DNA from 2 places in the Priestia sp. TGN 0903 genome. Region 2 is predicted to be linked to the other one. Evidence: riboswitches for the same ligand, from Rfam matches in the RefSeq annotation. Region 2 holds a riboswitch; the other holds the start of a gene.
The links. Region 2 has a riboswitch for cobalamin ahead of ACRPLY_RS19310 (ribonucleoside-diphosphate reductase subunit alpha). Riboswitches for the same ligand answer to the same signal wherever they lie in the genome.
Positions count from the first base shown of each region.

Region 1: it holds a riboswitch for cobalamin, as region 2 does, so the genes downstream of both, ACRPLY_RS03770 (ABC transporter substrate-binding protein) here and ACRPLY_RS19310 (ribonucleoside-diphosphate reductase subunit alpha) in region 2, are expected to answer to the same signal.

Region 1 covers NZ_JBOZGL010000001.1:709,103-725,074, reverse strand. The annotation lists gene ACRPLY_RS03785 (class I SAM-dependent methyltransferase) at 1-704, shown strand, start outside; gene ACRPLY_RS03780 (YpjP family protein) at 1,085-1,687, shown strand; gene ACRPLY_RS03775 (thioredoxin family protein) at 1,876-2,190, shown strand; cobalamin riboswitch at 2,281-2,413, shown strand; gene ACRPLY_RS03770 (ABC transporter substrate-binding protein) at 2,673-3,632, shown strand; gene ACRPLY_RS03765 (adenosylcobinamide amidohydrolase) at 3,721-4,329, shown strand; gene cbiB (adenosylcobinamide-phosphate synthase CbiB) at 4,334-5,320, shown strand; gene cobD (threonine-phosphate decarboxylase CobD) at 5,295-6,374, shown strand; gene ACRPLY_RS03750 (bifunctional adenosylcobinamide kinase/adenosylcobinamide-phosphate guanylyltransferase) at 6,371-6,931, shown strand; gene cobS (adenosylcobinamide-GDP ribazoletransferase) at 6,928-7,701, shown strand; gene ACRPLY_RS03740 (histidine phosphatase family protein) at 7,659-8,273, shown strand; gene ACRPLY_RS03735 (bifunctional adenosylcobinamide kinase/adenosylcobinamide-phosphate guanylyltransferase) at 8,225-8,650, shown strand; gene ACRPLY_RS03730 (cob(I)yrinic acid a,c-diamide adenosyltransferase) at 8,647-9,216, shown strand; gene rarD (EamA family transporter RarD) at 9,356-10,282, shown strand; gene ACRPLY_RS03720 (MerR family transcriptional regulator) at 10,374-10,700, opposite strand; gene ACRPLY_RS03715 (hypothetical protein) at 10,995-11,153, shown strand; gene ACRPLY_RS03710 (CobW family GTP-binding protein) at 11,186-12,106, opposite strand; gene panE (2-dehydropantoate 2-reductase) at 12,364-13,293, shown strand; gene ACRPLY_RS03700 (GIY-YIG nuclease family protein) at 13,293-14,093, shown strand; gene ACRPLY_RS03695 (hypothetical protein) at 14,144-14,455, opposite strand; gene ACRPLY_RS03690 (5'-3' exonuclease) at 14,699-15,586, shown strand; gene ACRPLY_RS03685 (YojF family protein) at 15,633-15,972, shown strand, end outside.
Region 2 covers NZ_JBOZGL010000005.1:359,589-375,560, forward strand. The annotation lists gene ACRPLY_RS19310 (ribonucleoside-diphosphate reductase subunit alpha) at 1-1,893, opposite strand, end outside; cobalamin riboswitch at 2,027-2,212, opposite strand; gene menC (o-succinylbenzoate synthase) at 2,491-3,594, opposite strand; gene ACRPLY_RS19320 (o-succinylbenzoate--CoA ligase) at 3,598-5,061, opposite strand; gene menB (1,4-dihydroxy-2-naphthoyl-CoA synthase) at 5,144-5,962, opposite strand; gene menH (2-succinyl-6-hydroxy-2,4-cyclohexadiene-1-carboxylate synthase) at 5,979-6,788, opposite strand; gene menD (2-succinyl-5-enolpyruvyl-6-hydroxy-3-cyclohexene-1-carboxylic-acid synthase) at 6,792-8,546, opposite strand; gene ACRPLY_RS19340 (isochorismate synthase) at 8,533-9,954, opposite strand; gene ACRPLY_RS19345 (TraR/DksA C4-type zinc finger protein) at 10,308-11,060, shown strand; gene ACRPLY_RS19350 (TIGR00266 family protein) at 11,155-11,952, shown strand; gene ACRPLY_RS19355 (glycogen/starch/alpha-glucan phosphorylase) at 11,990-14,401, opposite strand; gene glgA (glycogen synthase GlgA) at 14,415-15,845, opposite strand; gene ACRPLY_RS19365 (glucose-1-phosphate adenylyltransferase family protein) at 15,842-15,972, opposite strand, start outside.

The DNA.
Region 1 (15,972 bases), on a different contig from region 2:
TACCTTTTGTAACAAGAGAGAAGAAATCTGTTGCAGATCTTCAAAATCTTGAAGCTGCAGACGTGCTGGTTGTCGGTAAAAATAGAGTAGAGTTGCACGTCCAAAATGAAGAGGAACCTATTTTTTTTCATCCAAACTCCGCTATGTTTAGAGTGAAGAGATGGCTGCGGGGAGAACGTGATCCGTTTATTGAAGCTGCTGGTTTAGAAAAAGGAATGAGCGTGCTTGACTGTACACTTGGTCTTGCATCGGATAGTATGATGGCGAGCGCAGCGGTAGGGAAAAGCGGGAAAGTTGTCGGACTAGAAGGCAACCGCTATGTAGCTTATTTAGTCAAACAAGGACTTTTAAATTGGGAAAGTGACGTACAAGAGTTGAATGATGCAATGAAGCGTATAAACGTGGTTCATCAAAATTTTGAATCGTTTTTGGCGTGTTGTGAAGATAATTCTTTTGATGTTGTCTACTTTGATCCTATGTTTCAAGAACAAATTGAGGAATCGAATGGAATTAACGGTATTAAAGCAATAGCACTGTATACCACGCTGACGCCAATGGCTATACAAGAAGCAAAAAGAGTAGCCAAACAAAAGGTCATGCTAAAAGATCATTGGAAAAGCAGTCGTTTTAAAGAGCATGGATTTACTGTGCAAAAACGAAAAACATCAAAATTTCATTACGGGACAATTGATATACAAAAATAACCAAAAAAGTAAAATTAATTACGCTTATTGAAAAGACTTCCAAAACCTTTTAGGAATTAAAAAGTTTTGGAAGTTTTTTTTATGAATTTCATCTAAAGTTCATAAAAGTATGATATATTTTTGAACATAAAAATACTTTTGTGTTTAAGCATCCAGCAAAAAAGGAATATCTTGTATAGGTTTCCGCTCGGTGTGACAACCTCAAACAGAAGAAGGAAGGTGGTAACTGAAAAGTCGTCAAATGCCCGTAGACAGCATAAATGAATAAGCAAATATAGGTAAAAAATTAATAAGTATGTTACAATACCTAGTGAGTTATGATAATGAATTTTACAATATGAAAAGACCATATGGGAAAAGATGAGAAAGGAAAGATACGAATGCCTAGATGGATAAAAAGAATGCTAATTGTATTTATTACAGTATTTACATTTGGGCTTGTCACTCCACCAGAATATTTATACGTTGATGATGCAAAAGCGGACAAGCAACATAAAGCAGGGTATGTAAGAGAAACAACTCCTGTCACAGCTGTTATAGAAGATATTCATTTGCCATATGAAGAACCAAAATATGAAGACGTTTCATCATTTGTTACGTATGCAATGGAATCAGCTGAAAAACAGTCAGTGGAAAAATTCGGAACAAAAATTGGTCCTGTCATTGAAGATGAATTTCGTCAAGCAGTGTTACCTAAAATTGAAGAAGTGCTGACCGACATTGGCACTGAACGTGAACAGTCAATTCAGAATCTCGAGATAAGCGAGCACCCTGCTGCTGGCTACGGTGAAAAGATTTTCCATGTATATGACCGGGAAACCGGTCAGGACTTAATACGGTTTCATGTACGGCGTGAAAATCCTCCAAAAGATGGATACTGGTTTAATTTTCACTATCATGCGGCCGCAGATAATTTTCAAAAGCATTATGATTTAGGGAAAATTTATTGGAACCGAAACATGCCGCCTAAGTGGTTCAGCTGATAATAGACACAACATTCTACAATTTCGAAATGTTAGCTTTTTTAAGCTAGCATTTTTTTACGTCTAAAACCGTTATGGTCTAAATAAGCTGAAACATTAGCACAACGATAAAAAAATCGTTTATAATGAAGTCAGACTTCTTACTATAGAATTGTAGGAAGGAACGAATAGACGCTGGAGGTAACACAATGAAACAATTTACGGAAGAAAAACAATTTCGCGAACAAATTAAGAATGAAACACTAAGCGTTGGGATTTTTACGACAACGTGGTGTCCTGATTGCAAACGTTTGGATATGTTTATTGATGAAATCGTTGACGAAAATACAGATAAAGCATGGTTTAAAATTGACAAGGATGAGTTTGAAGAACTTTCTGCTGAAAACAATGTAATGGGTATTCCTTCTCTTCTTGTATATAAAAACGGTGAAAAAATTGCGCACCTGCACAGTGCAAATGCTAAAACGCCTGAAGCGGTCCGTGAATTTTTAGCAACTCTTTAATTCCCTAAGCTGCGAGAGCATTCTCGCAGCTTTTTTTGTGAGAATGGCTATTTCCATTTTTCGATGAGTGGGGTATACTAGGACAAGTGAATAATCGTAAAGCAATAAGGTCTCAATTTAAAGATTGAGTGAAAAGGGAAGTCTGGTGAAAAACCAGCGCGGTCCCGCCACTGTAAGCGCTTTGTGCGTAAGTCAGGAGACCTGCCTTATTGTTAGCTGTGAAACCTTCGAGGAAGGGTGAAGCAGGGTAATGAACATACATATCAAGTATAGTGAACGGATTCTTTTCCTGCTTATCTTGACGTTACCTGCTTTGCTTTCAATTGAAAGTAAAGCTTTTTTATTTTGAAGCTGCTGCCGAGCAGTATACATAGTCAAAGCGGAAAAAACGGGATAGCGCTGCTTTTTGCATGATCATTTGCTTTTTCTTTAACGTGGAGGTTTCGTATTCACAATGAACAATATATAGGGGGAGTATTTAGATGAAAAAATGGCTTTCGTATTCCATTATTGCGCTGTTAGTCATCGTACTTGCTGCATGCGGTGCAGGCAGCCAAAGCAACAGTGATAAAAAAACGAAGCAAGATACAGAACAAACGTCACAAGCTGCGTTTCCAGTGAAGGTAAAAGACGCGCGTGATAAAGAAATTACGTTGAAAAAACAGCCTAAGAAAATTGTTTCATTAATGCCAAGTAATACGGAGATTGTATATGCCCTTGGCCTTGAAAAAGAATTAGTCGGTGTCACAAGCAACGATGATTATCCTAAAAGCGTAAAGAAAAAAGCGCAGGTGGGAGATATGAACGTTAATGCAGAAAAAGTTATTGCTTTAAATCCTGATTTAGTGCTGGCACACGCTTCAAGTATGGGCGTTTCAGATGAAGTATTTAAACAAATTGAAAGTGCGGGTATTCCGGTATTTGTTGTAAAAGATTCAACAACGTTTGATACGGTTTATGATTCTATTACGCAAATTGGTAAATTAACGGGTAAAACAAAAGAAGCTAATCAAACAATTAAAGACATGAAAGAAAAAGTAGCTTCAATTGAGAAAAAAGCAAAAACGATTTCAAAAGAAGATCGTAAAAAAGTATGGATAGAGGTATCGGGAGCTCCTGAGATTTATACAACAGGAAAAGGTACGTTCATGAACGAAATGCTTACTATGATCGGTGCTGATAACGTAGCGGCTAGTGAAAAGGGTTGGGTTAAGTTTTCTGAAGAGCAAGTTGTTAAGTTAAACCCTGACGTTATTATCGCAACGTATGATGCAGACAAAAATGAGATTATGAAGCGTCCCGCTTGGAGCAGCATGACTGCTGTAAAAGAGGGGAACATCGAAAAGGTTGATCAAAACAAAATCAACCGCTTAGGACCTCGTATTGTAGATGGCTTAGAGGACTTAGCAAAAGCAGTATACCCTGAGGTGTACAATAAATAAAAAGAGGGACCATATTCCAGTTCGAATTGAAAAGGGGATTGGTCCCTTTTCACATCTTAAAATTGAAGAACGGCCTGAGCTTTTAATCATGAAAACCGAGACTTCTTATAAAACATACAGCTCAGGCGTTTTAGGAACAGGCATCATGGAAACGGACACCTTTTACAATCGATTTGTTCATAAAGACTATTATTCAGATACTCCTTCTTTAGAGTATGAGCAATATTTGATGAAAGAAAATGTGCGCCATGAGCAAATCGTAGGGTTGATGACAGCGGTTTGGTTAAAAGAAAGAGCGGTTTACTGTTATGAAGGCTACGGAGTAAGAGTAGCTTCCGTGATAACGGCTGGAGTAGGAAACGCAGTGGATATTACAGCTGACGAAGCTGTTCCATTTTATTCTTCTCCCGGTACAATTAATATGTTTTTTTTCGTGGAAGGCACGCTTACGGATGCGGCGTTTTTACAGCTTTTTATTGCCGCTACAGAAGCCAAAACAAAAACGCTGTCACAGCTGGGTGTCATAGATCCAGCTACAAAGACGATTGCTACGGGAACATCTACGGACAGTATCTCAGTTGCAGCGTCTCAGCAAGGACCATTATATGAATATGCAGGCTCTATGACCGCTTTAGGTCAAGCGGTAGCCAAGCTGGTAAAAATAAGCTTAGAGCAGGCACTTAAGGAAAAGAGGTGAAGAAATGAGTATTGCACAAGCGATGATTGCACACCTGACAGCCATGACGATTGCTCTACTCATTGACCGAATCATAGGCGACCCAGAAAATTGGCCGCATCCCGTTCGCTGGTTTGGCAAGTGGATTTATTGGATGGATTCCAGGTTAAATAAAGGCGCAGGAAAACGATTCAAAGGATTGCTTCTTGTGATAAGTATGGTGGTGCTCGCAGGAGTTATTCCTTTTTTATTCCTTCATGCTTTGTACGGAGTTCATTTTATACTAGGTGTTTTAGTAGAGGGCGTAATGATTGCGACTACTATATCCACTCGTTCCTTAAGCGAAGCTGCTTATAAGGTGCAAAAGCCGCTTCAGCTAGGAGATATGGAGAAAGCTAGATATGAAGTAAGCATGATTGTGGGACGAGATACGGATCGTTTATCAGAAGGAGAAATTGCCAGAGCGACGGTAGAGACCGTGGCTGAAAATACAAGTGATGGTATTACAGCTCCGCTTTTTTATGCATTTATAGGAGGAGGAGCCCTAGCCTTTTTTTACCGAGCTATTAACACATGCGATTCAATGGTTGGGTATAAAAATGACCGCTACTTTCTGTTCGGCTATTTTAGTGCAAAAACCGATGACGTATTAAACTATATTCCAAGTCGGTTAACTGCAGTGGTGATGACCGCTGTTAATGTAGCAAAAAGCCAATATTCTCTTTGGCATGTAACGAGTTTGATTAAGCGCGATGCTAAGAAGCATCCAAGTCCAAATAGCGGATACGGGGAAAGTGCAGTGGCTGCCCTTTTAGGTATTCAACTCGGCGGGCTTAATACATATAAAGGCATAGAATCTAATCGTGCAAAAATGGGCGAACCACTCATTCCCCTGCAAGCCGGTCATATTGAACAAGCTGTTTTCATTATGAAAAGGACGGTCTATGCTACGTGGTTATTCTATCTTTTGTTAGGAGGAGTTATTAGTGCTATTACCTACACATGGAGCTAACCCCAATGTCTTTTTAAAAGCAATAGGGGCCGAGAATTTGTCGCATCTAAAAGACTTTAGCGTAAACACAAATCCTTTAGGGGCTCCCCTTGTTCTTCACGAAAAGTGGAACGAATTCAAGGAAGCTGCGTTTAGTTACCCTGATCCTGAAGTAACAGAACTAAAAAATAAACTTGCAGCTCATCATCATGTTTCCGCTGCCCAAGTGCTGCCCACAAATGGGGCCGCTGAAGCTTTTTTCCTTATTGCTTCTTTATTTTCAGGAGAGAAAGCGGGGATTGTACAGCCGACGTTTGTCGAATACGAACAGGCAAGTAAAGCGTATGGATGTGAAGTGACATACGTTCCTTTAGCTGAAGAAAATGGCTGGAGCTGGGATATAGAGTTGATTATGAGTATTCTTCCGGATATAAAAGTACTATGGATTTGTCACCCAAATAATCCAACGGGCGTTATGTATAGTCACCAGGAATGGATGAAAGTAGTAAAAGCTGCTGCTCATCATGGTACATACTTAATAATTGATGAAGCATTTATTGATTTTGTCGAACATCAGCCTTCATTTGATTCTCTTATTCTAAACTATGAACATCTCATTGTTGTGCGTTCGATGACAAAGATGTTTAATATTGCGGGGCTTCGCCTTGGCTATATTTTGGCAAATGAAAAAATTATTAGCAAGATGTCTAAAAAACAACCTCCTTGGAGTGTAAACGGATTATCGCAGCAAGTAGGGATGATATGTGTAGATGAAAAAGATTTTGTGAAAAAAACCGTACATTATATTAAACAAGAACGAAAACGGATCTTGAGTCAACTAGAAGAATGGGGGCTTTTGGTTTCTCCGTCTCAAACAAACTATTATCTTTGCAGCGTTCCGTCTTCTATTAAAACGCGCGACTGGCTTATCTATTTAGCAAGCCGCGGTGTGGTAGCTCGGCATACTGAAAACTTCCCATTTTTAAATGGACGCTATATCCGTTTGGCTGTGAAAACGAAAGAAGAAAATGACTATTTACTTAACGTAATCAAACAAGGACTCGATGAAATATGATCATCTTTATTAGCGGAGGGGTTCGAAGCGGCAAATCACGTGCAGCGGAGAACATGGTTCAAACTTTTTGTACAAAGCGCGCTGTTTATATTGCCACAAGCCGGCAAACAGATAGTGAAATGCAAAAACGTATCCAGCTTCATCAAACAGAACGTCAAGCGGCGAACACGCCTTGGGCAACGATCGAGCAGTCTGTAGATTTACAACAAATTCTTCCAAACCTTCGAAGTGATGATACTATACTCTTGGACTGTGTCACAAACTGGCTTGCCAATGAGCTTTTTTTAACCGAAAAAAGGTGGCAAACAAAAGAAGGTAAACAAGAGGTTTTTCGTCAGATGATAGAAGCGCTCGATAAGCTGTTTGCGCAGTCTCAGACGGTCGTGCTAGTATCTAATGAACTGTTTGAAGCGGGCGTGTTAGAGGAGCCGACATATAGCTATATGCATATGTTAGGGAAATTACATCAGTATATTGTAGAAAAAGCAGATGTGGCTATTTGTGTAGAAGCGGGACTTTCCCGTTTTAAAAAAGGAAAGGAATGTGTAAGCAAATGAAAGAATGGATAGCCATACTACGAATCTCTCTTCAGTTTTTTACGATCTTACCACTGGCTAAAACCGTTCAATGGACTGAAAAAAGAACGGCACGCTCACTTTTTGTTCTGCCTTGGATTGGCATATTACTAGGTTTAATGTTTTATAGCTTTTTACAGCTGCTTCACTATTCACCTATCACTGCTATTGTTAGCAGTATTTTAGTTTTGCTTTTGCCGCTTGTTTTAACGGGTGGTCTTCATGTAGACGGGTGGATGGATGTAAGTGATGCGTATTTTTCCCATCAGTCAAAGGAAAAGAAACTGCAGATTTTAAGCGATCCGCACGTTGGGTCTTTTGCTATTCTTTCTCTTATTGTTCTGCTTCTGCTGCGCTTTAGTGCAATCTATGAATTAACGTCTCTTTCTTCTTTATCGGTTTGGGCATGTATAACCGTCTTTACACTTCCAAGAATCGGAGCCGCTTTCTTAGTTATGAGAGATAAGCCCGCTAAAGATACGGGGCTTGCTGCTTATTTTCAAAAAGGAGTCACCAAATGGTCTATTTATGCATTTATCGTCATGAGCCTATTCTTAGTTGCTATTTTCATTGTTTTTATAGACAATAAATTCATTATCTTTTTCTTTGCCGGTTTTTTATGGCTCTGGATACGGTTTTATCGTTCGCAGTTTGGTGGCGTAACAGGAGATGTTATAGGTGCAACCATTGAAGGAGGAGAAACGTTTTTATGGATAATTCTTTGGTTATCACATGTATTCGCCATGGCATGACGCTTGAAAATCAACAAAAAAAATATATAGGGTGGAGTGATCCGCCTTTAAGTATAGAAGGGAAAAATGAATTAAAAGAGCTTTCTCTAGAGCCGGAGCTCGTTATTTCCAGTGACTTAAAAAGAGCGCTAGAAACAAGTTCAATTGTTTTTCCTAAATCTCAGGTGATTAAAAGGGAAAGTTGGCGTGAGCTGCATTTTGGAGATTGGGAAGAGAAGACGTATGAAGATTTAAAAAACATACGGGCATATAGAAATTGGATCGATCACTGGGCAGAACATACGCCTCCGAATGGTGAAAGCTTCTCAGGGTTTTCAAACCGAGTTTGGGAAGCTTGGGAAGAAGCGGTCGATTTGGCGGCTAGTCAGCAATTGCGTCACATTGCTATTGTTTCACACGGCGGACCACTGCGTTTACTTGCGTCCCATTTTAAACAGACAGCGTCGCTTTGGGATGTTTCTTTTTCTTATGGAGAAGGTTTTTCAGTAACGTGCACATACAAACAGGCAAAGGAGAGAAGAGCATGCATTTCGTATTCGGCGGTGCATTTACCGGCAAAAGAAAATGGGTGAAGCAGCAGTATGCCAGTGAGTCGATAAAATGGCATTGTTTGTATGAAGACCCCGTTTTACCGGCCATTGAGTTTGAAGAAAGTTACATTGTGCTAGAAGGATTTGAGCACTATGTTAAGGAATTAATACATAGCGAGCTGGAGGCTCCGCATCTTGTTGTTAAAAAGGTCATACAGAAGTGGAGAGACAGCGGTGTATGGGAACAGTTAATAGTGATTGGAACTGAAGTCGGCAAAGGCATTGTTCCTTTAGATCCAATAGAGCGGCAGTGGAGAGATGAATGCGGGTATGCGTATCAGCATTTGGCGGCACATGCCCAGAAAGTAGATCACATTTGGTACGGAATTGCTAATCGATTGAAGGAGGAAATACAATGAACATTTACACAAAAACAGGGGACAAAGGGCAGACAAGCTTGATTGGAGGAAGAGTAAATAAAGATGATATTCGAGTGGAAGCATACGGGACGATTGATGAGCTAAATGGCTTTGTAGGTCAAGCGATTTATCAGCTGGATGAAGCAACATTAAAAGATGTAAAAGAAGAGCTAATTACGATTCAGCATGAGCTTTTTGACTGTGGAAGTGATTTAGCATTTGCAAAAGATGATCATCCGTACAAAGTAACGAATGACATGATAGCAGTACTTGAAAAGCGCATTGATGTCTATATGTCAGAAGCGCCGGCCATTGAGCGTTTTATTTTACCTGGAGGCACACCTGCAGCGACAACGCTTCATATTTGTCGGACGATTACACGCCGCGCAGAACGGCTTGTTGTTGGCGTGCAGCGTGAGCATAAAATTAATGTGGCGGTGCTTCAGTATTTAAATCGTTTATCCGATTATTTCTTTGCTGCGGCTCGAATCGCTAACGCGCGAGAAAATGTACAAGACGTAGAGTATATTCGCAGTGCCAAAGTATTTAAACAACCTAAAAAATAATGTATAAAAAACGGTCGAGCTAAAAGCGATCGTTTTTTTTTTTTTTGAGCTATTTCGATAGGCAAAATAAAGCTATAAAAAAGAGGTAAATGCATCTATAATGATAAGAGACAGAGAGATAAAGAAAAGAGGTTGAGAAATGAATCAAGATTCTAAACGAGCAGGTATTGTTTATACAGCCAGCGCTTACGTTATGTGGGGGCTTTTTCCGCTTTACTGGAAGCTTCTTGGCGAGGTGAATGCGAATGAAATACTCGCTCACCGCGTTATATGGTCATTTGTTTTTATGCTTTTACTTTTGCTTGTGACAAAGCAAATGAGTTCTTTAAAGAAGACGCTTGGTTTATTATTTCGTAATACGAAACAAGCGGTCATTTTATTTGTGGCTTCAGTGCTAATCAGCATCAACTGGTTCGTTTACATTTGGGCGGTTAACCATAATCATATTATTGAAACAAGTTTAGGTTACTACATCAATCCGCTCGTTAGTATTTTGCTTGGCATAGTCGTTTTAAAAGAGAAGCTTAATTTTTGGCAAGGTGCTTCTGTTGGATTGGCTGCTATAGGTGTTATCGTTATGACAGTTACATACGGACATATCCCATGGGTATCATTAAGCTTAGCGTTTAGCTTTGGTTTGTACGGTCTTGTAAAAAAGACTATTCAGTTAGAAGCAAAAGTAGGATTAACGATTGAAACGATGATGGTTGCACCTATTGCAGTTATTTATTTTATTTTTCTTTTAGTGAAAGGATCTTCAAGTTTTTCCCTTCAGTCGCTTGATGTGAGTGCTCTTTTAATTGGAGGCGGTGTTGCTACAGCTATGCCACTATTGTATTTCGCTAAAGGAGCCCCGCTTATTCCGCTATCGATGGTCGGTTTTTTGCAGTACATTGCTCCTACCATGACGCTTTTATTAGGGGTATTCGTGTATCACGAACCGTTTTCTAGCGTGGAAATGATTGCCTTTTTGTTCATTTGGGGCGGGTCGGTTATGTTCATTTTATCTAAAACTAAGTTCATGAGCTCTCATCAGCCGAAATTCTTTAAAGGGCGTTCAGCTTAACGGACAAAAAAGCGGATATCTTTAGATATGCGCTTTTTTGTCTGCTGTAAAGAAATAAAAACGGAGACGGAAAAGTCACCGTATGTATACTTTATAGCTTCCGCTTGAAATGAGCGTTCAACTGACCTTGAAGCATTTGGTTTTTTACTTCTTTCATTTTTCTCGCTTCATCTTTTTTAGCCAGTTCTGTGCGTATTTCACTCGTTTGAACTCCTTCTTCTATACGATCGGCAATATCCATTAATCGTTCGACGTCTGAAAACGAATATTTCCGGATACCCGTATTGGTTCGGTCCGGAAAGAGCAGGCTTCTTTTCTCATAGTAGCGAATTTGTCTTTCTGATAAACCGGTTAATTCTTTTACAATCCCAATAGACATGACTTTTTTATCTCGATATGACGCTTCATTCGTAGACAATCTCCCTCACCCCTGAGTACGTAGTAGTATGTTATTATAAAGGAAAAAAATACAAAAAATTATAACATGTAATACATTCTAACATATATATGTTATATTTTTGAATTACTATGTGAGAAAAAGTGACATAAATAATGAAATAGGGAAAAGAGTCCTATAAACTAATGATTAACTCGATCCCAAGTGGTTAACCATACAGGATAAAGCCTTGTGGTTAATCACTTGCTTTCAAAATGATGAATAGAAAATAAATGTGAGAATATACATAAATTCTAAAAGGGAAGGGCGTTTTACATGGCTGTGCAACAATTGAAAAAAGAAGAGATTATTGAGCTGGCAAAAGAAATTATTGAACTCGATTTGAAAAGAGATGAAAAATTTGAAGAATTGACAGAGTTAGCCGGAAATCGTGCATATGAAATTTTGCGCAGAGTACAAAATGCCTGTTTATAAGTAATAAAAAAATCCCGCCTAGAGCGGGATTTTTAATGAGATTGCTGTTCAAGATTAAATAATTCTTGTTTCATCTTAGCGTGATCGAGGTTTTCACCTATAAAGACAAGAGTGGTGGGCAGCTTCATCATTTCTTTCATATATAGAGGCATGCCGTATGAATATTGAAACGAATACGTATCATTCGAATGAGTGAAGCGCATGTAGCCTTTAATGCGATAAATGGTATCTGGCATTTGGCGCAGCCAATTTTCAAATAATTCAAGATCCACTTTTTTTGTAAACTCATATACAAATGTTTTCAAATGAAGATGATCTTCAACATGAGCCTTATGGTGCGGCTGTTTTTGAGACAGCTGAGCTTTTTGAATCACATCAAGCTTCACGCGGGAAAATGTCGTTAATAATGTCCTTGCACTAGCGTTAATGGATTGAATCTCAAAAAGCAGGGAAGACTTTTCTGACTCAGACAGCATGTCCGTTTTATTTAATAAAATTACATCCCCATGTTTTACTTGTTCTTGAAGAAGTTTTTGAAGTTGAATGCTTAAGGAACCACGTTCTTTCCATCTTGTCGCATCCAGTGTGGTGATAATACTTTTAATCGTAACTTGATGCGCAAAAAGAGGAGACATACAAGCATCTAATACTTCAATGGGATGGGCAACTCCCGTTGTTTCTATATAGATAGCATCCAATGTGTTCTCCTGTAAAAGTGAATGAAGCTGCGTTTCAAATTGACCTTGAATCGTACAGCACACGCAGCCATTTAGCAATTCTTTTAACGGCGTGTCTTCTTCTACTTCATTTGAGTCAATCGAAACTTGGCCAAGCTCATTCATCACAACAGCAATATTGCGATTACGATCTTTTTCTTGCTGAAGCAGCTGTTTAAGCAACGTTGTTTTTCCGCTTCCTAAAAATCCAGATAAAATGTAGATTTCTGTTTTCATTTCAGTCTCTCCTATGTAAATAACATTATTTAAATCGGAATTTTTCCGATTACGGGTTGGTAAATCGTATATCCAAGAGGGGATAAATGTCTAAACGTAAATTTTTATGCTTTTTTGTATTCATTATAACAACTTTAAAAGCGCTATGGCTATCTTTTGTAGAAAACTCAAAATACAATGAAATAAGAATATTATAAAATTTCAAACTAGCTGTGCTACAATAAAAGAAAAAGAAAAAGAAAAGGGGAGCAAAAGTTATGCGAATATTAGTTTTAGGCGCAGGCGGCGTTGGCGGTTATTTTGGAGGCAGGCTTGTGGAAAAAGGAGAAGATGTTACTTTCCTTGTCAGAGAACGCAGAAAAAAAGAGCTGGAACAAAACGGACTTGTGATTAAAAGTGCACACGGTGACTTCACTTCACCTGTACAAGCTATTACAAAATCTGAGGTAAAAGGACCTTATGATGTTATTTTGTTCACAACGAAGGCTTATCATCTTACACAAGCAATTGAAGATGTCCGTCCTTTTGTAGGGAATCAGACCGTTGTAATACCTTTGTTAAACGGTATGGCTCATGTCGCTCCATTGCAGGAAGCTTTTGGGGAAGAGAAAGTCATTGGAGGGCTGTGCTTTATTGAAACTACTTTAAACCAAGATGGAGAGGTCGTCCAGACGAGTCCTGCTCACAGACTTGTATTTGGTGAATTTAAGCAGAAGGACACAGAACGATTACAACTGATTGAGCAAGCGTTCAGTGGTACAAAAGCTTCGTTTGTGAAAAGTTCATATATTGAACAGGATATGTGGCATAAGTATTTGTTTATTACGGTTATGTCAGGCATGACTACTCTTATGCGCGCACCTGTTGGACCAGTTTTAGCAGCAAAAGGCGGGCGTCAATTTGTGCAAGAACTTTTTAAAGAAGTGGAAAATATTATGATGGCCTACGATGCACCATTAGCCGAAGGAATCATTGAACAGCATATGAATACGATGGACAAAATGACGTATGACATGAAGTCATCGATGCAGCGCGACATGGAAAAAAGCTCTCAAATTGAAGGAGACCACCTTCAAGGATATTTGCTGAAGTTAGCTGAAAAATCGTCTATACACGTACCGCTTCTTCAAACTGTACATACGCATCTAAAAGTATATGAAGAAATGTTAAAAGGTTATCAAAAATAATGACAGCAAAAATTGATTTAGCAGTCATGCAAGTATTGCAAAAGCTGCTAAGTACAGCAGAAATGGGACAATTGCCTTCCGCTCCTGGCATTTATTTTTTCTTTGATGAACCCGGCAGGCTTTTGTATATCGGAACCACGACGGGCTCTCTATCAGAAAGAGTAAGAGCTCACGTTGCAGGAAAAGGTGTTAGCAATACAAAAAAATTCCACAAAGAAATTCATGCGGTTGGATATATTGAAGTTCATGGATTAAAAAAAGAATTAGATATGTTGAGAACGATGCTTGTAAATGGTTATTTTCCAAAATACAATAAACAAGATGTAAAAAGAGAAAATGAATACGACATTTACACCGTTCACGGCAGAGTCCTCAGGGATACAGGAGTTGACAAGAAAAAAGTCTCTAAGCGGAAAACGGTGCTAAAGCCAACGTTAAAAGAGATAGAGATTCGCCAAGAAAACAGCGATATTACATATGCACGAGTCGCAAATATGAATGCTGAAGATCGAGTGAAAAAATTGTGGTCTTGTCAAGAAGCAGGAGCGCAGCTACATCTTCCGGAGTCGAAAGTGTTAGCAATAAGTGACCGGCTCTTAAAAGAACAGTATACATTTCAGCGAGATATGAAAAAGAATATGATGTTTACGATGCGGGATTTAGTTGTTATTCAAGTGTTGTTAAATTTAAATCCGACTCATGATTTGAAAAAGAGAGAAATAAAGGAAGCCATCAGTTTAGTGCGTAAATTTGGCATAGAAGAAGCTCTTCGCATCTCTGAAAAATTACTCAAAACGTAATAAAATCCATGATCATTGTGATCATGGATTTTATCATTTATCATTCGCGCTTAAGCTAATTCGTCAATAACTTTTGGTAGAGCCATAATGGAAATAACGCAAAGTGAACTGACAACTTGATGCATTTCAAAAATGGCAATGATGAATAACATCAGTGATATATATAATTGAAGGCCTTTTAATCCCCACGGCTTGCGATCGAAAAAAAAGTCGCTAAGTACAAATACAAAGAAAATGAGCGAACTGAACAAAATAATCATGGATGTAGACATGGAACGATCATAAGCAATGATAAATAACAAAGCGAGAAGCGACACAACAGATATAACTTTTAATGTTTTAATCATCGTGTTTTTATTCACTTTTTTCACCTTCATTTGTAGGATTGATCTTTCATCCTCATTTTATAGGATAGTCAAAAGTTCTAAAAGTCAAACGAATAAATCATAACAACAATTTAACATCTTTATACTACATTTACATTGAGAGAAAAAAATGGGCGGGTTTTGAGCTTTGTGTACTTCATTGACGCGTGCAAAGAACAAGTGCTATAGTATGTTTGCTCTAAAAGCTAAAGGAGCAAAGTTTTCAAAGGACGTGACTATGTGAACGAAACACTATTAGTAATTGATGGATTTAATTTATTAAGCCGCTGTTATTTTGCTACTTCTTATGGAAGAGATGAAGCAGCGTTGACAAGAAACAGTAAGGGCCAATTTACGAATGCCCTGAGAGTAACGATTCAAAAAATGCATACATTGATTCACCAATATGAGCCAAGCCATATTTTCGTCGCTTGGGATGTTAAACGCGAGGATACAAAACGTAAAGATACATACGCTTTATATAAGCAAACAAGAGCAGAGCTGCCTGATCCGCTGATTCAGCAGTACGAAACGTTAAAGCAATTTTTTGATACAGTAGGCATTTATCAAATGTCATTGTCTTCTTATGAAGCAGATGATTTAATTGGAGCACTTGCAAGCAAGTGGAGTAAGGAAAAGCAAAGTCCAGGGTACATCTATAGCAACGACCGAGACTTGCTTCAGCTCCTAGATCAACATATTTCGCAAATTATTGCTAAAAAGCAGGTTGGCGATCTTGTTTATGGCTTTAAGCACTTTCAAGAAGAATATAATATTCATCCTCGTCAATGGGTGGACGTAAAAGCATTGCTTGGTGACAAATCTGATAATATTCCGGGCGTTCCAGGTGTAGGAGAAAAAGCCGCACTGCCTCTTATTCAACAATATGGCTCTATCCATGAAATTTATGCACAAATTGAACAATTAGATCCAGCTTTTAATCGTTACAAAAAAAAGCTAGCAGAAGGAAAAGAACTAGGTATGCTTAGCCGTGAACTCGCTGAGATTATTATAGACATTCAAGAAATCAGTATGTTAAATTGGGAAGAATTAACATTTATGTATGATTATGAACGATGGAATAAAGAAATTCAAAGTCTAGAACTAAACATTAGGATTCGCTCCTGATTTTTAGTACAATACAATTTATGAACATGAGAAAGGAGTAACAAGCGTGCAACCAATTCATAAAGAAACAGTTCAAAAAAAAATACAAACATTTTTAAATAAAGACGTATATGTACACCTTGAAACGACAAACGGTGCATATGCTTCACACGTAAATGAAAAAGTAATGACAGTTGGGGCTTTTATTCGCAATGGTAAAGTCACTATTTCAAACGGAAAGATAACTGGAGAAGGTCCTTATCGTGTAGGTCTTCAAATTGATTTAGGATGGATTTATGCAGAGGGATTAACAGATTGGGAAATTGATGAAGAAGGCAGACTTCTTTTAGCAGGGCATGACTTTGAAGGTCGTTTAGCAGTTGCCCTTCAATTAAGTGAACATCCGT
Region 2 (15,972 bases):
AGATGTTGATGAATTAGGTGCTACAGCCATTAAATATCCATTTCTTATCCCATTGCTTTGAACTTCGCTACGCAGTTCACTCCACGCTTCGCTCGTGTATTCACGTGTTTCAAAATAAGCGCCTGACTCAAAATCTGAGCCTTTAAATAATGGATATGCGCCTTTTTCTTTAGCTAAGTTCATGCTTGCCTGCACGGTTAAGTAAGAAATTTGTTCATACAATTCATCGCAATATGCTACCGCTTCATCTGTCTCCCATGCTATTTTCTTTAAGGCAAGCAAATGGTTCCAGCCAAATGTGCCAAGCCCTACTGCGCGGTACTTTTGATTCGTTAGCTTTGCTTGAAGTACCGGCAAATCATTTAACTCAATAACATTATCAAGCATGCGTACTTGAATTGGAATTAAACGTTCAAGTACATCTTCAGTTACGGCTCTCGCTAAGTTAATAGAAGAAAGATTACATACAACAAAATCGCCCGGATTCTTTGTAATAATAATTTTTCCGTCTTCCGTAATTTCCTCTGTTACGACCGTTGTACTTTGGTTTTGCGTGATTTCTGTACATAAGTTACTGCAGTAAATCATGCCCGCGTGTCGGTTTTGATTAGCTCGGTTAACCGTATCACGATAGAACATATAAGGAGTTCCGGTTTCAAGCTGCGAAAGCATAATGCGCTTGAAGATCTCAATAGCAGGCACTGTTTCTCTTGAAAGCTGTTCATTGTTTACACACTCAGCGTAACGAGTGCGGAACGAACCGCTGCCTTCTTCTTCATCATAAAAATCTTCTAACGAGTAGCCCATCAGCGTACGAACTTCGTGAGGATCGAATAAGTGCCAGTCTTCACGTGCTTCTACTTTTTCCATAAACAAATCTGGCAAACATACGCCAGTGAATAAATCATGCGTGCGCTGGCGTTCATCACCATTGTTCAAACGCGCGTCTAAGAATGAAAAAATGTCTTTATGCCAAACGTCTAAATATACGGCAATAGCTCCTTGTCGTTGACCTAGCTGATCGACACTTACAGCCGTATTATTTAGCTGTTTCATCCATGGAATTGTTCCTGATGATACGCCTTTAAAACCTTTTATATCACTTCCTCGGCTTCTAATATGACCGAGGTAGACACCAATTCCGCCTCCATTTTTACTAAGCGTGGCCAAATCTGTATTGCTATCATAAATACCGCGTAAGCTGTCATCAATCGTATCAATAAAGCAGCTAGATAGCTGTCCGTAGCTCTTTCCTGCGTTTGAGAGTGTTGGTGTGGCAACCGTCATATATAGACTAGAAAGCGCCCAGTACGCTTCTTTTACTAATGCTGTTCGATTTTCTTTCTTTTCTTGAGACATCAGCGTCATAGCAATGATAAGAAAACGTTCTTGCGGTAATTCGTATACACGCTTATCATGTGATGTCGCTAAATAGCGATCTGCTAATGTCAGCAATCCAATGTATGTAAATAAACGATCGCGTTCAGGAATAATGACTGAAGCAATTTCATTAATTTCTTCTTCTGTATATGTTTTTAATAGCTGTTTATTATAAATGCCGATTTTTGTTAGTTCTTGAATAAGCTGATAAAACGAACCGTACTTCTCTTTTTTATCATAACCTCGGTTGTCCGCTGCTTTTCGATATAGTTCGTTTAAGTAGACGTCTGCCGCCACGTACGTCCAATCTGGTTCTTCCATTGAAATACGCTCTAGGGCTGCCAAAATTAGTACGTTTGCAACCTTTTCGTCCGTCATATTTTCCTTTACTGTAACAGTTTGAATAACCTTTTCCTCATACAAAGAAAAATCAAGCTGCGTAAATTCTTTTTTTAAACGTTCAATATATGCAGTTAATTCATGTAGAATTGTAGGCTTTAATGTATTCACCATAAATATGGCTCCTCTCTTCACTTCAAAATAAAAAATCGCTCACCGTACCTCGGTGAGCGAATAGAACGAAGATAGAAGAAGACACTAAGTCTTTTCTCAATCCTCGCTCTACCCTCTCACCTCCCGAAGAAGATAAAACGACATAAAAAAGGCAGGTCTCCTGACTTATGCTTCTTTTTACTTTAAGGCCTTCCCATGATGTTTACTCACAGTGGATCTCCTTATTTCATCAGCATTCACAGTTGCGGGGACAGCTTTGGATTTTCACCAAATTCCCTTTTAAGTCTTTTTATCAGACACCTTTTTCACTGGAAAACACAAAATATAGTATTTTATTATTGTTTAACAAACAACATATTGTGTTATGTTATAAACACATTATATAGGACAACTTAGAAAACTATCAACCTATTTTCAAAAATAATTTTGTTTTTTACGATAAAATCCTTCGACTTTTTTCATCAAACTACTCCATCATAACATGTTTTGACACGCTTGATGGAACAATGTGCTCTTTTTAAAAAATTTGTCCTATTTTTCTACTAAACATTGCCAACATCAATAAAAAAACCGTTTTTCATAAAAAACGGTTTTTAATTATTTGTATTCTTTTTCAAATGCTGTGATTGTTTTGATAAACTTTTTATCAATATCGTATCCGATCCCCGGTTTTTCCTTCACCTTTATTACTCCGGCTTCTACCTCTACTTCGGGCTTAATAATATCTTTTTCCCAATAGCGAGACGACGCAGAAATGTCACCTGGTATCGTGAAAGAAGGCAGTGTGGCAAGGGCGATGTTATGAGCTCGTGAAATCCCGGCTTCTAACATTCCGCCAACCCAAAGCCTTACACCATGTAGGGCGCATAAATCATGAATTTTTTTTGCTACAGACATTCCGCCAACTCGACCGATTTTCACATTGATAATCTTGCAGCTTTTTTGTTCGATTGCATGACGTGCATCTTCATAGCTCACAATACTTTCATCTAAGCAAATCGGCGTCTTCATTTGCTTTTGTAATAATCGATGATCAAGGATATCATCCGAACTTAACGGCTGTTCGATCATCATTAAATTCAATTCATCTAGTTTTTTCAATGAATCACTATCGCTTAACGTATAGGCTGAATTGGCATCAGCCATAAGAGGAATGCTTGGAAATTCATCTCGAATTTGTTTCAGTAGCTCATAGTCAGCGCCTGGCTTAATTTTCACTTTAAAGCGCTTATAACCATCTTTCATATAAGTCTTTATTTGTTCTTTCATGATGGAAATATCATTTAAGCCAACTACCACTCCAGCTTCTACAGCAGGCCTTATTCCGCCAATTACTTCAGCTAAGGGCTTATTTTGGCGCTTTGCATACAAATCCCATACAGCACAGTCCAAAGCTGCTTTAGCCATGTTGTTCCGCTTTAGAGGTTTGAATAACTTTTGAACATCCTCTGGTTTTTGAAGCTGCTGGTGAAGAAGCGAAGGAATTAAAAAATCGTCTAACATATGAAAACATGTCTGAATCGTTTCTTCCGTATACCAAGGAGATGAAAAAGCAACGACTTCTCCCCATCCTGTAAATCCTTTTTCATCTTCTACTTCAAGCAAAATCAATTCTCGATCCTGGACCGTACCATAGCTTGTTGAAAAAGGAGAAAGAAGCTTCATGTCAATTTTATAAAGATGTACTTTTTTGATAATCATCGATTAAATTCCTTTCTGTATGAACGATGATAGCTTCCGGCGTATGATTTTATTAGAGGCCGTTCGCGGCAGCTCCTCTACTCGAACGAAATACTTTGGAAGTTTGTACTTTGCTAAAAATTGTTGAATGTGTAAAGATAACTCTTCATCTGAAACGTCTTCGTTTATAACAATGCATGCTGCAGGAACTTGTCCCCATTTTCCATCGGCTACTCCCGTTACACCGGCCTCTTTAACAGCGGGATGCTTCAACAAAACATTTTCAATTTCAGCTGGATATACATTTTCTCCACCTGAAATAATAAGGTCCGAGCGTCTGTCTAATACATATAGAAAGCCTTCTTCATCCACTTTCCCGATATCTCCTGTATAGAACCAGCCTTGTTGAAGGGCTTTTTTAGTAGCTTCAGGTTTATTTAAATATCCTTTTGTAACATTTGGACCTTTAACAATGATTTCTCCTGCTTCACGTGTTTCATTTCCATTCTCATCTACAATTTTCATTGCACACGGAAATAATGGTTTACCTGCTGATCCCAGTTTTCGCAAACTATCTTCAGGTGAAAGCGTAACGAACTGTGAAGATGTTTCTGTCATTCCATACGTTTGATAAACAGGAATTTCTTTATTCACACAAGCCTCTAAAATAGTAAGCGGTGCGGGTCCTCCTCCTAAAAGCATACAGCGAAATGTATTTGGATATTTACGTTCAGCTAATTCATCCAGCATATTCGATAGCATGGAAGTGACAACCGAAATAATTGTTACTCCTTTGTTTTCAATGGCTTCATTCACCGCTCTTGCTTCAAATCGTTCTTCTAAAATGATTTTCATTCCGTAAAAGACGCTCCGCATTAAAATGGATAATCCGCTAATATGAAACAAAGGAACCGCTATAAGCCAGCAGTCTTTTTCATTTAATCCTAAATTAAGCGCTGAACCAATGGAACTCCACCAGTGATTTCCATATGTCTGCAGCACTCCTTTTGGATTACCTGTTGTTCCAGACGTATACATAATGGTGAACGTCTCCTCGAGATTCCACGTTTTCTGAAAATACGTTTCTGTTTCTGGAGAACTTTTTAAAGAAGATAAAGGAAGCTGAGTAATGGAACTTTGGAACTCTCTCGTTAAAAATGCTTCATCCGTAATAAGCAACGACACGTTTGCATCTGTTAGCTGATAATTGATTTCTTCATTTGTCAAACGCGTATTGACGAGCAGCACCCGAGCGCCAATATAAGAAACCGCATGTAAAATCTCAATAAACTCCACGCTGTTTTTCATGCATAAAGCAATGGTATCACCTTGCTTTACACCGTTAAACGAAAGCTGCTGCGCTACTTTTTGAACACGCTTATGAAGCTCTTGAAAAGTAAGCGACGTTTGCAGTGTTTCTACCGCCACTCGGTTTGGCGTCAAATATGCTCTTTGCATAAGCCCATTAGGAATCGTTTGGCCACTCATAAATTTCTCTCCTTTTTATACTAATTAACTAAATCAAATTGAAAAAACAGCCTGATGATAATCACCAAGCTGTTTCAGCTGTTTAAGGGAAACGTGGGAACTGTTGGAAGTCTGGATTGCGTTTTTCCTTAAATGCATCGCGACCTTCTTTTGCCTCGTCCGTTGTGTAATAAAGAAGCGTTGCGTCACCCGCAAATTGCTGGATACCAGCTAAGCCGTCCGTATCAGCATTAAATGCTGCTTTTAAGAAACGAAGAGCGGTTGGACTTTTTTCTAACATCTCTTCACACCATTGAATTGTTTCAGCTTCAAGCTGTTCTAATGGAACGACCGTGTTTACTAATCCCATGTCTAGTGCTTCTTGAGCGTTGTACTGACGGCATAAGAACCAGATCTCACGCGCTTTCTTATGGCCTACGATGCGAGCTAAGTAACCAGAGCCATATCCTGCATCGAAGCTTCCAACTTTAGGACCTGTTTGTCCAAAGACTGCGTTATCCGCTGCAATTGTTAAGTCACATACAACGTGAAGAACGTGGCCTCCACCAATTGCATAGCCTGATACCATTGCAACAACCGGCTTTGGAATTACGCGAATTAAACGCTGTAAATCTAGAACGTTTAGACGTGGAATTTCATCTTCTCCTACATAGCCGCCGTGACCGCGAACTCTTTGGTCTCCGCCTGAGCAAAATGCTTTATCCCCAGCACCTGCTAATACAATTACTCCAACGCTTGCATCGTCACGAGCATAAGCAAATGCATCGATCAATTCCATTACTGTTTTTGGACGGAATGCATTGTGCACTTCCGGACGGTTAATCGTAATTTTAGCGATTCCGTTATATGTTTCGTATAAAATGTCTTCATATTGACGTACTGATGTCCATTCAACTGTCATCTTTATTTCCTCCTAATTATGTAGTAGCTAAGAACTCACTTACTATTCTACCAAAAATCTCGGGTTGTTCCACGTGAATTGCATGGCCTGTCCCTAAAATAATTTTAGAAGTAGCATTTGGTATTAATGTTTGCATTTCTTTGGAAATTAAACAAAACTTTTGATCTACTTCTCCTGTAATAAGCAAAACCGGCATCAACAGATCGTCCAGCTTCTCCCAAAGGGACGGCTGGACTCCTGTTCCCATTCCTTTCAAACTGTTGGAAAGGCCGATTTCTGTATGCGAAAGTCTTTCTTGACGCACCGCTTCTTGAACATAGCTAGGCAATTGCTTTTGAGAACGAAAAAGAGGGATTTCCTCCCAAAAGTTCACAAATTCTTCAATTCCATTTTTCACAATGCGGCTCGCCAGCTGCTCATCTTTTTCTTTTCTTAGCTTTTGTTCTTCTCGCGTTTTTAAACCAGGCGATGCGCTTTCTAATACCAACTTTTTCACAAGGTGTGGATATCGCTGAGCAAATGAGAGAGCAAGCCTTCCTCCCATCGAATATCCAATTACATTCACCTGTGATAGAGATAGCTGTTGAAGCAGCTCATGCAGTGCTTCAACAACTGCTTCCATTGAATATGGTTTGATTTCTTTCGGAGCTGCTGATTGGCCATGACCAATAATATCAACAGCAATCACTTGATAGTCTTTAACGAATTTCTTCATAAAGGTACGCCAGGTTTGAGAAGAACCGGTAAAGCCGTGAAGAAGCAGCAGCGGCTCTCCTTTTCCCTCGGTGTGCACATAGTAAGATACACCATTTAATTGATACATCATTGCTTATTCCACACCGTTTGACAAATTTATTTCCTCGGAAACAAGTTTCCACAAACTGCGATGAGTCTCTACATTTTCTGTACGAGTTGTACGAATCTCTACAACATGTAACCCGCCTTTTGTGAAAGCATGGTTCATTGCATGTCGAAATTCTTCCCAGCTGCTTGCTGAAGAAAATGTGCCATCATACAGACGAGTGGCATGCTCAAAATTCAATCCAGTTGGCGTACCGAATAAAAATTCAAAGTGCTTTTCTTGTTTTGACTGCGGTAAAAATGAAAAAATTCCTCCGCCGTCATTGTTAACTAGCACAACGGTTAAATTTAAATTATGCATCTTAGCTGCCAGCAGACCATTTAAATCGTGATAAAAAGATAGGTCACCAATAAATAAAACGGTGTGATCGTAAGCCGTGCTTACGCCTAGAGCAGACGAAACCACACCATCAATTCCATTTGCTCCTCGGTTTACAAAAAGTGGAATATCTTTCTCCGTATTTAAGAAGAAAGAATCAATATCTCGAACAGGCATTGAATTTCCAACAAACAAAGCCGTGCCTTCAGGTACTACATCCACAATTTCTTGAACTACTTGTCCTTCGAACCATTCCTGGCCAGAAGTTAATGTTTTGAGAGCCTGTGCAGTTTGAGCATTAATCTTTTTCCATAGACTCAGCCATGAAGTAGACTCCTCTTGATTCGCTGAAAGGCGCTTGATCAGTTCTTCACAAAATAATGTTTCATTGGCTTCAATCATCACTGTTGAACGCAAAGTAGGATCTCTCCAGCCTTTACCTTGGTCAACTACAAACATTTCTTTCGGCTCGTGTGCTTTTAAAAATTGCAATAGCGGTTTCGATACCGGCATCGCGCCAAAACGAATGACAACTTCGGGGTAAAAACGCTCATCAACCTTATCACTTTTTAAAAATGTATCATATGTCTCTATTACATTTTCTTTTGAATGCTTGCCGCTTCTTAATTGTGATAACGGATCTGCGAGCACCGGAAAGCTTAAAGCGTCAGCTAAACGGCATACGCTGTCTACTGCTTTTAAAGACATTTGATCTCCGCATATAATAAGTCCTTTTGTTGTTCCCTCTAGGCGCTTCGCAATTTCTTCGAATCCTTTTTCAGATAGAGATGCTTCTCCATGAATAGCAGCCACATATGATTTACCGCGTTTCCCCTGACTCCATAAATCTTCAATAGACAAATCTGGTACAATCGGTTCACGTAAAGGTACGTTAATGTGTACAGGACCGCTCGGTATAGCTTGAGCTGTATGAACAGCCCTTGAAGCTACTGTTCGAATATAACGATTCATATCTGCACTTTCTTCTGGTAAAGCTGTATCTACAAACCACTTCGCATACTGACCGAAAAGATGATTCTGATTAATTGCCTGCGGGGCACCTATATCCCTTAACTCGTGCGGCCGATCGGCTGTGATAACGACTAAAGGAATGCGTGAGTAGTGAGCTTCAATTACTGCAGGATAATAATTCGCTGCAGCTGTTCCAGATGTACATACAAGCGCCACTGGTTTTTTCTTTGCTTTTGCTATTCCTAGAGCAAAAAAGCCGGCAGAACGTTCATCAATGTTTAAGTGCACATGAATATCAGGGTGCTCAGCCATAAGCATCGCAATAGGCGTTGAACGTGACCCTGGACTGACCACTACTTCTTCAACATTTGCTTCTACTAATTCATCCACGAATGACGCAATATACGTTGTTAATGATTTAATGTGTTCCACGCATAATCCCTCCTAAAGCTGAAAGCATCGGGTTGAATTTAATTTTTGTTTCTTCATATTCACTTTCAGGCGTAGAATCTGCTACAATTCCACAGCCCGCAAATAAAACAGCTTCTTTTTGCTGAATAACAGCCGAGCGGATTCCTACTATAAATTCACCGTTTCCATTGATATCCATCCATCCTAAAGGAGCTGCGTACCACCCTCGGTCAAAGGATTCTAGCTTTCGAATAATAGGCAAGGCCTCCTGTTGAGGATATCCTCCTAACGCTGGTGTTGGATGGAGCTTTTGAATAAATGAAAATAGCGTCACATCTTCCTTTATACGCCCTTTCACAGGTGTATACAAATGTTGAATATGCTTTGTTTTATATAAACTTGGCTTACTTGGAATTTCTACTTCATAACAATAAGAATTCATCGCTTCTTTAATCATATGAACAACAACATCGTGCTCAATTAAGTTCTTAGGATCCTGAAGCAATTCCTCACCTAGTTCGTGATCTTCCTGCCTTGTCTTTCCTCTTGGAATCGAACCCGCTAAACAAGTGGAAAACACGTAATCTCCTTGTTTTTGTACTAGTCTTTCTGGGGAAGCGCCGATAAAATGCTGATGCTCTCCCTCTAAAATATATGTGTAGCTAGTTGGCTGTTCCTTTAACAGACGCTGAAGCACGTATTCAGTAGAAATATCTTCATTAAATTTTACTTTTAATTGGCGAGCAAGAACCACTTTCTCTATAACCTGTTGCTTAATTAAAGTAGTAGCTCTTTCAATATTTCCTTTAAATTTCTCTACCCCAATTTCTTCTTTTTCCAACAGCAAAGGTGAAATATGAGATTCCCCGTCGTACTCTTCACAAAGAACAAGTTTTTGGACCTCTTCGAAATAATTGATGTGCTCTTTTACAGAATCTTGTCCTTTAACCATCATATTAACGGTAAGATATCCTTCTTTATTTACCTGGGTATATAACACAGTTGGAATCATAAATTTTGAACTCGGGAAATCACTCCAATAGTTTTCTCGATACTGATTTGGGTCAAATGAAAATCCTCCAAATAAAAGAGGACCTGTCCCATCAGGGAAAATTTGGTTATTTTTATAAAAGTCTTCTTTTATAAAGCGCTTCCATTCATTTTCAATGTGGAAATAACGTTCTTTTGCCGCATTGGTGCAAATAGTATGCGCATATCCTAATCCAACAAATGTATAATAACTGTTGGGATCTTTCCAAAAAAAGCGTTCTTTATAAAACTGGTCATGTCCGTTCGCATAAAAAATAAGGGGGTCAATAGGTCTTACTTTTTTCACTAAACTGACCAATTTTGGCTGATTTTCATTTTTTGCACGCTCAATCGCATCTTTAATGTATTCTTGTACTAACTGTTCGGTCGTTGCAATCACACTACGTCCCCCCGTTCATCTTTTTTTCTTAAGTCTGTAACTAACTTATTATAAACTTTCAGTTCAAAAAAATCTAGCATCGCGATTCATGAGCAAAAATTAATTTTGCTTGTCTAAATTACGCCTTTTCAGTAAACCAATAAAAAAATCTTTATGATCTATTTAGTACCCTTTAGCCCTCAAGAACATTATTTTTATCATACCCTTTTCTATAACCTTTACCTTTCTTTAATTTTCCACTCCATTTCTCTCTTAGCTTCATGAATACCCCAAATCCTCCTAATATGAATCGTGTTTTTTTGAATTTTTAACACATACTACAAAAGCACACTAAATTTTTAAGGGGGAGCTTCATGACACTTTCAAAACAAGAAATCAGTCAGTTAAAACAAAATTTACAGCAGCAGCAGGCTGATATTCAATCGCACTTTGATCAAAATGATCATTTTGGTCTAACTCGAAGCGACGCTCACGATGCTGTAGGAGAACTTTCAAGCTACGATAACCACCCTGGTGACACAGCCACAGAAACATACGAGCGTGAAAAAGACCTTGCACTAAATGAACATGCAAAACAAGAGCTACATGAAATAGAAGAAGCACTGCAGGCAATCGCTCACAGCACGTATGGAACATGCAAAGTATGTGGAGCAGATATCTCATTTGAAAGACTTCAGGCTGTACCAACTACTTTATACTGTAGAGAACATAGCCCATCACAGGATATTCCAAAGCACAGACCTGTAGAAGAAAATGTTCTCCATCACCCATTTGGTCAATACGACTATGACGATACCGAGACGACAGGATACGACGCAGAAGATTCTTGGCAAGACGTTGCGCGTTACGGGACGTCTGAATCTCCTTCTGATTTTATAGAAGATACGTCTAACTATAGTGAAACCTATATTGAGGCGGATGAAGCTATCGGGTACGTTGAAGATTATGAAAACTTTGCCGCTACCGATTTATATGGACAGCCTCTTCCTATTTACCCTTCAAAAGAGCATGAGCGATATGAAAATGCACTGGATGAAGAAGGTACGATGACCATATTTGGAGATTTACCGGCCTATGAGAAAGATCCATACACTGAAAAGGAGTAGTTCTTCATACTACTCTTTTTTCTATTTTTAGTAGGAGCTATGGGAGATGACATCGAATGAATAGGAGATTAGAATTAATAATGAGGTGAACATAATGAATGCACATGAAATTGATTATAAATTGTATGGAGATGACATGCAGTTTGTTGAAATTGAATTAGATCCTTCAGAAAGTGTGATAGCAGAAGCTGGAGGAATGATGATGATGGAAGATGATATTGAGATGGAAACCATTTTTGGTGACGGTTCTTCCTCCAACAGCAGCGGACTTTTTAATAAACTAAAAGGTGCTGGGAAACGCGTATTAACTGGTGAAAGTTTATTTATGACGGTATATACAAATAACGGATATCACAAGCGAAAAGTATCTTTCGCTTCACCTTTTCCAGGTAAGATTATTCCTGTCGATTTAGAGCAGCTCGATCATAAAATCATTTGTCAAAAAAGCTCCTTTTTATGCGCTGCCAAAGGCGTATCCGTTGGTATTGACTTTCAAAAAAAACTAGGAACGGGCTTCTTTGGCGGTGAAGGTTTTATTATGCAAAAATTAGAAGGCAATGGCCTCGCATTTTTGCATGCAGGCGGCACCATTCATAAGAGACAGCTGCAGCCGGGTGAACGCCTTCGTGTAGATACTGGCTGTTTAGTGGCCATGACCCGTGATGTAAATTACAACATCGAATATGTAGGGAAAATTAAAACAGCTCTGTTTGGAGGAGAAGGCATGTTTTTTGCTACTCTGTCAGGACCGGGAACAGTTTGGATTCAATCTCTTCCTTTTAGTCGACTAGCCGATCGCGTTTTATCAAGTGCAGTTTCACCAACGGGAGGTAAAGGTGAAGGCAGTATCCTTGGTTCTTTAGGTGATTTCTTAAACGGTGACAACAGATAAAATAAAAAGGTGTAGTCGTTGACTACACCTTTTTTATTTATTGATTTAATAAATTTTTAGTGGAATGAATTCCCCAAATATCAGATGCATATTCCTCAATCGTTCGGTCACTAGAAAAAAAGCCGGAATGTGCAATGTTCGTCGCACTCATTTGAAGCCATTTATTTTCATTTCCATAAGCTTCGTTTACTTTTTGCTGTGCCGTAACGTATGAGTCAAAGTCACGGAGTACGTAGTATTCATCATTTTGCATTAATAATGAATCATATATAGGCTCGAATAAGTCATATGTGTCAGGTAAGAAGCCGTTTGTGAGCTGCTCGAGCACTTGTCGAATCCGCTTATCATGATGGTAATAATCATAGGCACGGTATCCTCCATTTTGCTGATAGCTCAATACTTCTTCGGCTTTTAACCCAAAAATAAAGACATTATCTTTTCCTACTGCCTCGCTAATTTCGACGTTCGCTCCGTCCATCGTACCAAGAGTTAACGCTCCGTTCATCATGAATTTCATATTTCCCGTTCCCGAAGCTTCTTTGCTGGCGGTTGAAATCTGTTCGCTGACATCCGCTGCAGGAAAGATATACTCAGCAAGTGACACTCGATAGTTTTCTAAAAAAACGACTTTTAAAAACGGTGATGTTTGTGGATCATGATTGACAACATCAGCTACAGAATTAATTAGCTTGATGACTTTTTTTGCATAATAATAGCCGGGAGAAGCTTTCGCACCAAAAATAAATGTACGAGGCACGATTTGAAAATTAGGGTCTTCTTTTAATCGATTGTACAAATACATAATGTGCAGTACATTTAAAAGCTGTCTTTTATAAGCATGAAGCCTTTTAACCTGTACATCAAAAATAGAATGTGAATCTATTTTAATTCCCGTTTGCTCTTGAATAATATCGGCAAGCAGCTTTTTACGCTGTTGTTTTACTGTTTTTAGTCCTTGTAAAAAGCTTGGATCTTCCACATACTCTTGGAGCTTTATAAGAGAATGCGGCTGTTTAATCCATTTATCTCCTATCACCTCGGTAATAAGAGAGGAAAGCTGCGGGTTAGCTTTTAACAACCAGCGCCGGTGGGTAATTCCATTCGTTTTATTGTTAAATTTAGCAGGATAAAACTGATAAAAATCTTTCATTTCTCGTTCTTTTAAAATATCAGTATGAATCTTTGCCACGCCGTTTACTTTATAACTTCCCACAATTGCTAAATGAGCCATCTTTACTAGCCCGTGCGCTAAAATAGCCATATTTTCAATCCGCTGCCAGTCTCCTGGATATGCTTCCCATAATTCTTTACAAAAGCGCTCATTAATTTCTTCAATAATCATATACACTCGTGGAAGCAAGGGTTGAAATAAATCAATCGGCCATTTCTCAAGGGCTTCAGAAAGAGTCGTATGGTTTGTGTATGAAATGGTATTGGACGTAATATGCCATGCATCTTCCCATTCCATTTTTTCTTCATCCAGTAAAATTCTCATTAGCTCAGGAATCGCAAGTACAGGATGCGTATCGTTAATATGAATGGCTACTTTTTCGTGAAAGTTTGTAAGTGTTTGATAGGTATTTCGATGTGCTCTGATAATACTTTGTAAGCTAGCTGACACAAGAAAATATTGCTGTTTCAACCTTAATATTTTACCATCTTCATGTGTATCATCCGGATATAAAAATTCTGATACAGCCTCTGTTTGACGCTTATACTCCATCACATCTTTATGTACTGGAAATGATGAAGGCTCCGCATTCCAAAGGCGAAGTGTATTCACTGTATCTGTTTTATACCCGATAACCGGGATGTCATAAGGAACAGCAGAGACGGGTTCTCCTTTTACATGACGAAAAGAGAATGTTCCGTCTTCCTGTACCATTTCAACTTCGCCCCAAAAGTTCACTTCGATTGCTTGATCTAATTTGCGTACTTCCCATGAATTCCCATGCCTTAACCATTGTTCTGGGAGCTCAATTTGAAAGCCGTTTACAATCTTTTGATCAAACAAACCGTGTTTATAGCGAATCCCATAACCGTGACCAGGAAGATTAAGTGAAGCAAGAGAATCTAAAAAACAAGCAGCAAGCCTGCCTAATCCCCCGTTTCCTAATCCTGCGTCTACTTCGATTTCCTCAATATTTTCAAGTGAAATATTCAGATCACTTAATCCTTCTTTTACAACTTCCCGAATTCCTAAGTTCAACAGATTTTGACCCAACAGTCTGCCTAATAAAAATTCGATAGAAAGATAATACACTTGCTTTGTATGTGAAGACCTATGAATTTCATTGGTTGAAATCCAATCGCTGCTAATATACTCTCGCACCATATTTCCTAATGTATGATAGTGATCTTGAACAGTAGATTCTTTAAAGCTCTTTCCATATGTCATTTCCAGCTTTTTTAAAAAAGCCTCTTGAAAGCTTTTTTTATCAGAGAACAATCTGCTCACCCTTTCACGATGGAGTAGATGTCAAATTTGAATACAATTGATTATATTTAAATGCCGATTGCCCCCAGCTATAATCCTGACTCATAGCATCCATCATTAATTTTTTCCATACATCTTTCTGGTGATAAAATGAAACAGCTCTTTCTAACGTATGAAGCATGTCATGAGCATTATAATTCTTAAAAGAGAAGCCATTTCCCTCTCCGCTATATTCATTATAAGCTTTGACCGTGTCATTCAGACCGCCCGTTTCACGCACGACTGGAATGGTTCCATACTTTAAGGCTATTAATTGTCCGAGTCCGCAAGGCTCAAAACGGGAAGGCATTAAAAATAAATCCGTACCGGCATAAACTTTATGAGCAAGTTCCTCATTAAAACCAATAATGGCTTTTACTTGTTGCGGGTACGTATCTTCCATCTCACGGAAAAACTGCTCAAACTCGTGTTCGCCAGTTCCTAAAATAACAATTTGGGCTCCTAAGTTAACCGTCTCATGGAAAACGTGCTTGACTAAATCCAATCCCTTCTGCTGGGTTAACCTTGTAACCATCGAAATAATTGGAACATCGTTATTTTCCTCTAATTCAAGATAGCGCTGGAGCTCTTTTTTATTTTTATATTTTCCTTCAATCTCTTCTACAGAATAAGGATAAGATATAAGCTGATCTGCGTCTGGGCTATAAGCTTCTTCATCGATTCCATTTACAATCCCAATTAAATCTTGATTTCGCTGACGCAATAATCCATCTAAACTTTCTCCGTAATAGGGCATTTGAATTTCATCTCGATATGTAGGACTTACCGTGGTAATTTTATCAGCTGATACAAGAGCCGCTTTCATAAAATTAATATTCCCATAAAACTCGAGCTGGCTTGTAGTAAAATAATAATCATTTAAATTTAATAGCTCATATAAATTGCTTTTAGGGAAAATTCCTTGGAATTGCAAGTTATGAATCGTAAAGACCGTCTGGATATGATCATACATATCATAATTAGCACGAAGTAAAAATGGAATCATAGCCGTATGCCAGTCGTGACAATGAATGATATCAGGCTCATTCTCTAAAAATGGGATAGCTTCAAGCACAGCTCTGCTGAAGAAAGCAAATCGTTCAGCGTCATCGTAGTGCCCATATAAGCTATCTCTTTTAAAATAATATTCATTATCAATGAAAATATATTTAACGCCATCCATCGTTAACGATTCAATCCCACAGTACTGTCTTCTCCACCCAACCTGCACATGAATAACTTTTTCAAGCACCATTTCATCTTGATAATGTTGAGGAATGGTTCCGTACTTTGGCATGACTACACATACGTTCGTTCCTAACTTTTTTAATTCTTTAGGCAGGGCACCTGCTACGTCTGCTAATCCTCCTGTTTTAATAAAAGGTACACATTCTGATACAGCAAATAATACATTCACGACTTCATCAACGCTCCTTGAGTTGTTCCTTTAGCAATGACTCTAGGTAGACCTGACTCACCTAGCAACGTTTCATTACTTCCTATTTTCACATCTTTGTCTAAAACAACATTTTCTAATACACTAT